DNA from 3 places in the Pseudoalteromonas sp. S3431 genome. Region 2 is predicted to be linked to each of the others. Evidence: predicted binding sites of a transcription regulator. Region 2 holds the regulator's gene; each other region holds the start of a gene.
The links. Region 2 encodes LexA, which represses DNA repair genes until DNA is damaged. Its sites were predicted from a motif close to TACTGTATNNNNATACAGTA; they were not measured.
Positions count from the first base shown of each region.

Region 1: the regulator LexA is predicted to act here: its motif matches at 1,186-1,205, upstream of uvrD (DNA helicase II).
Region 3: the regulator LexA is predicted to act here: its motif matches at 1,254-1,273, upstream of DO88_RS05380 (YebG family protein).

Region 1 covers NZ_JJNY01000041.1:151,591-153,871, forward strand. Annotated here, with positions in the region: gene DO88_RS08815 (dUTP diphosphatase) at 1-151, opposite strand, end outside; gene DO88_RS08810 (YacL family protein) at 257-625, opposite strand; gene DO88_RS08805 (hypothetical protein) at 742-966, opposite strand; gene uvrD (DNA helicase II) at 1,270-2,281, shown strand, end outside.
Region 2 covers NZ_JJNY01000043.1:31,377-33,657, reverse strand. Annotated here, with positions in the region: gene DO88_RS08395 (M12 family metallo-peptidase) at 1-397, opposite strand, end outside; gene lexA (transcriptional repressor LexA) at 661-1,278, shown strand; gene coxB (cytochrome c oxidase subunit II) at 1,747-2,281, shown strand, end outside.
Region 3 covers NZ_JJNY01000055.1:45,574-47,854, reverse strand. Annotated here, with positions in the region: gene putP (sodium/proline symporter PutP) at 1-774, shown strand, start outside; gene DO88_RS05380 (YebG family protein) at 882-1,202, opposite strand; gene DO88_RS05385 (ComEA family DNA-binding protein) at 1,505-1,801, shown strand; gene DO88_RS05390 (DUF6170 family protein) at 1,818-2,120, opposite strand; gene dsbB (disulfide bond formation protein DsbB) at 2,126-2,281, opposite strand, start outside.

The DNA.
Region 1 (2,281 bases), on a different contig from region 2:
TCCAACCATGATGATCCAGCATTTCAGCGCACTCAACCCAAATAGCGCGGTACCATTCAAATCCTTGAGTAAACCATTGCTCATGTACTTTAGTGTTCATGGCGTTTTGCATTTCTAGCATCACTACTAGCTTGTTTAAATTGGCAGACATATCAATTCCTGTCGTTTTTGGTTGGCGTAATTTCGTTGGTGTAATAATACAGATAAAATGCTGATTGTGCATTGCTGTATATTTTTATTAGTGTGCTAATTATGTTTATCGTGACGTCGTAAACTCATGCCATGAATCAATTAAATCAATGAAATCTTCAAAGCCACAACCACTACTTAAACCATTTTCTTCAAGCGCTAAATCGTCATCCTGATACGCTATTAGGTCTTCGCTGTCTTGATGAAGCGCATGGGCTTCAAATAATGCTTCGTCTTTGGTTAATATTAAATCTATTTCTTGGCCTTTTAGCGTTAGCGGCTCATAGCTTGAACTTACCGATGCAATAAGCGCTAGCACCATGGCTACTTTGTCTTTGCCTATTTCTTCGTTTAGCCAGCGACCAATAATAGCGTGTTCACTGCTTATTTTAATACGTAGCCCACTAATAGGGTCGCGAATAAATTGATATTCCATAGGGTTTGCCTGTAAATCTTTGATTGCGTAATTATATACGTAAACGCCCGTAAACCACAGGACATATAAAGTAAAATAGCGCCACATGGGCGCTATTTTACTCAACTTTAAAACCGTTAACTTCGCGATCTATAACGCGCTGCGTCAATAATCGACCATAAGTAAATAATAGGCACAAGTACAAAGCCTACAAGCACATAAATTAGTGCGTAACTTATTATAATAGCGAGTGCAAAAAATATAGCCGCTAAAATACGCCCTTGCACTAACTGCCCTAAGCCAGGAAAAAATATATTACATAATGCTGCGATTACGTTACCGCCAGAACCTTGATCTGCCATACTAACCTCTGTATTTATTTGATTTTATAATTATTTACTTACACACTCTATGCCAATTTATTAAAGCTTACAAATCAAATAGTTAAATTAGCCTAGATTTAGAGAGTTAGTAAATTTTGCTAACTTTAGGTCAAATTAGCAATTTTTATTGTGCGTTTACGCTTTTTTTTTTGTTCAAAAAATTATCAAGTTACTCGTTTTTAAGGCTATTTTATAAATAGCTGTTTATAAAAACAGTATTTTATTTAGCCTAACAAAAACACCTGTTATACTGCCCACAATATTGATTAAAAAGGCGTAACGATGGACGTTTCACAATTACTCGATGGCTTAAATGACAAACAACGCGATGCCGTTGCAGCACCACTACAAAACATGCTGGTGTTAGCAGGTGCTGGGTCTGGTAAAACACGAGTGTTAGTTCATCGTATTGCGTGGCTTATGCAAGTTGAGCAAGCATCTGCTTACAGTATTTTTGCCGTAACCTTTACTAATAAAGCGGCTAAAGAAATGCGCAGCCGCGTTGAAGAAACACTAAAAGCCCCTGTAGGTGGTATGTGGATTGGTACGTTCCATGGTTTGTCGCATCGTATTTTACGTGCTCATCACCGTGAAGCTAACTTACCTGAAGCCTTTCAAATTTTAGACTCTGACGATCAACTTCGGATGATCAAGCGCTTATTAAAATCGATGAATATCGATGATAAAAAATGGCCTGCTAAACAATTTGGCTGGTACATTAGCGCCAAAAAAGATGAAGCACTTCGCCCTAAAGATATTCAAGCATACGATATTAACGAGCAAATGATGCTGCGTGTTTACGCCGCCTATCAAGAAGCCTGTGACAGAGCTGGCTTAGTTGATTTTGCCGAAATATTACTACGCAGCTACGAAGTGTTAAAAAATAACCCTACGTTACTACGTCATTACCAGCAACGCTTTGCACATATGCTCGTAGACGAGTTCCAAGATACAAATACCATTCAATATGCTTGGTTAAAGTTACTTGCAGGCGATACTAACAGCATTATGATTGTAGGCGACGATGACCAAAGCATTTACGGTTGGCGTGGTGCTAAAATCGAAAACATTAAACGCTTTTTAACTGACTTTAGCGCTGAAACCATTCGCCTTGAACAAAACTACCGTTCAACCGCGACTATTTTGAAAGCATCTAATGCATTAATTCAAAATAACTCAGAGCGTATGGGTAAAAGCTTGTGGACCGACGGTAACGACGGCGAGCCAATTTCTATTTATGCGGCATTTAATGAGTTAGACGAAGCACGCTTTGTAAGTAGCAAACTACGAAGCT
Region 2 (2,281 bases):
CAGGATCTAATTCAATAAAATTATGACCAGAATGTTTATTCGGTTGCAATTTATAAACATGTTCATTTACCTTTATCGTACCAGAAATCCCCTTTGTAGATTTTATCAGTGTTACTTCGTCACCATCTAAGCTTTTACCTACCCAGATTAAGTTACCAGTTGCTGATGTACTTGCTGTACTTTTGATAAATTCAATGTCACTTCCCTGAACAGGTAAAAAGAATGCATTGGTTTTTGCGCTTAGTTCGAAAAGCGGTTGCCCAAATTGAGATTGAGCATTACCTTCTTTATTAATGTTTTGCGTAAAGTTAGAGTGCTGCACTTCGAAAAGTGGGACTTGGGCATACGCATAGCCGCTAAACAATAAGCCAATAAACAATGGTGAATATTTTTTCATTTGATAATCCTTTTAAGTGTTTGTACACATAAAGTGTACATGTTAATAATTTGTTTTCAATTTATTAACATGTGGCTGTCATCAAATTAGCCCTTAATCGTAAATATAAAGATACAAATGTTTATTTTATGTAAGCATTCGTTGTTTCTACATAAGTGTAAAAGTGATTTATTAACAGCAAGCAATCAGTGTAATTTAAATTTGCGATTTTTATTTAACTGTATATACTCACAGTTAAATGTACTGTATGGAAAACCAGTTGTATGCGACCATTAACGAAGCGCCAAGCTCAAATTCTCGAATTAGTTAAAGTTTTTATTAAAGACACTGGTATGCCTCCTACACGTGCTGAAATTGCACAAACATTAGGCTTTAAAAGTGCCAATGCTGCTGAAGAGCATTTAAAAGCGCTTGCTAAAAAAGGTGCTATTAAGATGAAACCAGGTGCAAGCCGAGGTATTCAACTTGTTGAGGAAGAAGAGCCTGAACAGTTAGGTTTACCTCTTATCGGGCGAGTCGCAGCGGGAGAGCCTATTTTGGCGCAAGAGCACGTTGAGAGTCATTGTAAAATTGATCCATTAATGTTTAAACCGGCTGCTGATTTTTTATTGCGCGTTAACGGTATGAGCATGAAAGATATAGGTATTATGGATGGTGATTTGTTAGCTGTGCATAAAACTCAAGTTGCAGAAAATGGACAAGTTGTAGTTGCTCGTGTTGATGATGATGTTACCGTAAAGCGGTTTGAAAAAGCAGGCCGAAAAGTATTATTGCATGCTGAGAATGACGACTTTTCGCCAATTGAAGTTGATCTAGAAAATGAATCTTTTAATATAGAAGGTTTAGCCGTTGGAGTTATTCGTAACGCTGATTGGATGTAGTTTTTAATTTATTTTTATAAATGCGTGCTTTTTAGCACGCATTTTTGTTTTAACATTAGCACTAAAAATAGGACGTAAACAGCCAACTAATTATTTTAGCTGTAAATTTTTTTGCACTTATATTTTCTCCCTCCGAATGCGTTAAACCCCTTTGTTTTGCTCATATTTTGAACTTCTTGTTGACTAGTTGATTACTGACTTTTTATTAATTACTCAATATCACCTGATTGTTTTTTATACTAAAACTTGCTTGTTGTTCATTTTTTAGCTAATTATTAATGTGCTGAGCTAATAATAACTCACAGCTTTTTAGTTTTGAGAACACACAATATACACAAACTCGTTGTTGGCGCAGCAAAACCAATCAATATTAAATAAGATTGGCTAAAAAAATAAAAATAACGAATTGGCGTTTAAGCCGTATGCCTCTTCGCTTTGCATTCGCAATAGCATCAAAGGAGCCGTCACATGGGTAAACTGACCTCTACCTTGTGGCTTATATTATGTGTTTTTTCGCACTCAGTTTTGGCGAACAGCCAATACAATATGCGCAAAGGCGTAACCGATATAAGCAATAATGTATATCAGCTGCACATGACCATATTTATAATATGTTGTGTGATTGGGGTGATAGTGTTCGCAATTATGTTTTGGGCACTTATTCATCACCGTAAATCTAAAGGGGCTGTACCTGCCCAATTTCACGAAAGCACTAAAGTAGAAATACTTTGGACTGCAATTCCGTTTGTTATTTTAATTGCTATGGCAGTACCAGCCACTAAAACCCTTATTGCAATGGAAGATGCCAGCAAAGCTGATCTCACTATTAAAATTACGGGTTCGCAATGGAAATGGCATTATGAATATATGGGCGAAGATGTAGAGTTCTACTCTATTTTATCTACCCCGCAAGATGAAATCGCGAATCTTGCAGATAAAAACCCTAACTACTTACTTGAGGTTGATAAGCCTCTTGTACTGCCAATAAATCAAAAAGTACGAT
Region 3 (2,281 bases), on a different contig from region 2:
ATTTCAGCAATGGCTTGGGGGTTGGGATACTTTGGACAGCCTCATATTATTGTGCGCTTTATGTCTGTTCGTAGTGTGAAGGAGATGCCCACAGCGCGTCGTATAGGTATGACTTGGATGATTGTTGCTGCTGTTGGTGCAGTTGCTACTGGTATTTTTGGCGCCGCTTACACATATGAAAATAATATTACGGTCAAAGACCCAGAAACTATTTTCTTAGTGCTTTCAGAGCTTTTATTTCATCCACTAATAGCAGGCTTTTTACTTGCCGCTATATTAGCTGCAATTATGAGCACAATCTCATCTCAGTTATTAGTGAGTTCAAGTTCACTAACAGAAGATTTTTACAAAACATTTTTGCGTAAAGAGGCGAGTGATAAAGAGCTAGTGGCTGTTGGCCGTATCAGTGTTGCTATAGTTGCTATGTTTGCCATTTACTTAGCTTACGACAGAGATAGCTCTATTTTAGATTTAGTAAGTAATGCTTGGGCAGGCTTTGGCGCCGCGTTTGGACCATTGGTTTTATTTAGCCTTTATTGGAAACGCATGAACTTTGCCGGTGCATTATCGGGTATGTTAGTGGGTGCATTTACTGTGCTAATTTGGATTTATGGCCCATTTACTATTAATGGCGAAAGCTTAAGTAGCTTTATGTACGAAATTGTACCTGGCTTTATTTTATCTTGTATCGCAATTGTTGTTATCAGCTTAGTAACAAAAGAGCCAGAGCAAAACATCACTGCTTTATTTGATGAAGTAGAGAAAGAGCTTTAAATAGCAATTACCACCTATTTTAAAATAAGTGGTAAGCAATAAAAAAGGGAGCAACTTAGTTGCTCCCTTTTTTATTTAGCTTAACTCATCCAGTAGGGAGCAAACGGCTAGTTAACTTGTTTTTTATCGTTGTTGTCTTCAGTTGATGCAACGTTATCTGACTTTTTAGTTTTTGCTGGGGCTTTGGTGACAACTGGGTCTTTGCCACCTTTTAATATAGTCATAAAGTCTTCTTTACTCTTTGCTATTTCTAAAGCAAGTGACTCTATTTGTTGCTCGCTTAATGGCACATCTACCTTTTCTAACATTAGCTCAAGCGACTCAGCAATATCGAGCATTTTGTCATAAGCATCAGCTTCTTTTTTAGTAGTAAACGTCATGCGCTCGACTCCGTTTCGTTCTACAACATATTTAACAACAACAGCCATGATTTCTCCTGCAAGCTTGCGTGGCAATGTGGTTTATGAAAACCATTAGATTACTGTTTTTATGTACAGTAATGGTTTGTGGTGTAATTTGCAAGTATCTGATATTAATTTTTAGTTTATTTAAGATTTGACAAAAAACTGTAACTTTACTTTATTTAATAAATCACTTGTTGTACCAGCTGCATTTTAGGATTTCGGATAATAGTGATCATGTGTTTAGGTGATTTTATATAATGAGCTATTTTTATTTTACTATTTCCTGAGCAAAATTTAATAATTCGAAAGTACAATAAGGAAAATAAATGCGTCTTTTACAAAAACTCTTATTCATAAGTATATTATGTTTGCTCCCGACTACTGCAGCGTTTTCACAGGTAGTTGATGTGGTCAAAGAAATGCCTAAATATGATGTTGTAAGTATTAATGATGCTGATGCGAGTATGCTCGCTAAGCTACCAGGAATAGGGAAGAAAAAAGCACAAGCAATAGTTGATTATAGGGAAGCAAATGGAGAGTTTACTGAAGTAAACGATTTAGCGAAAGTGAAAGGTGTAGGAAAAAAGTTAATAACTAAGCTAAAAGATAAAATAACATTATAAGTGGGTTAGGGCGCTTCTAAGCGCCCTGATCATATTCTTTTAATGCTTTACTAAGATTTTTTTTTGCAAAATTAATTTCGATAGGCGTAGTTAATAATGGATAACAAAGTACACCAAGCATTAAAAATGGAATAACTACCCAGCCTTCAAATAGGGTAAATATTAAAAACAGTGGGCTTAATAATATAAGCTTTATTATACGTAATAACACGCGTTCAGTAGGTGAGATCAGACCTAGCGATAGGGCTATAACGGCTTGCCTTTCACGTACTTTTAAATGTTTTAATTCTATAATTTGACTCGAAAAAAAAGTAAACATACTAATTAAACCGATCTTTTAAAAAGTAAACGACTACTAATCACTATAAAAAATACACTAGCAAATAGTCCAAATATGATTTCCATCCAAGCGGGCATACTCATACCCAAAAATTGCCAGTCTATATTTCCACAATCACCAGTTGCCTGAAAAAAGCTAGG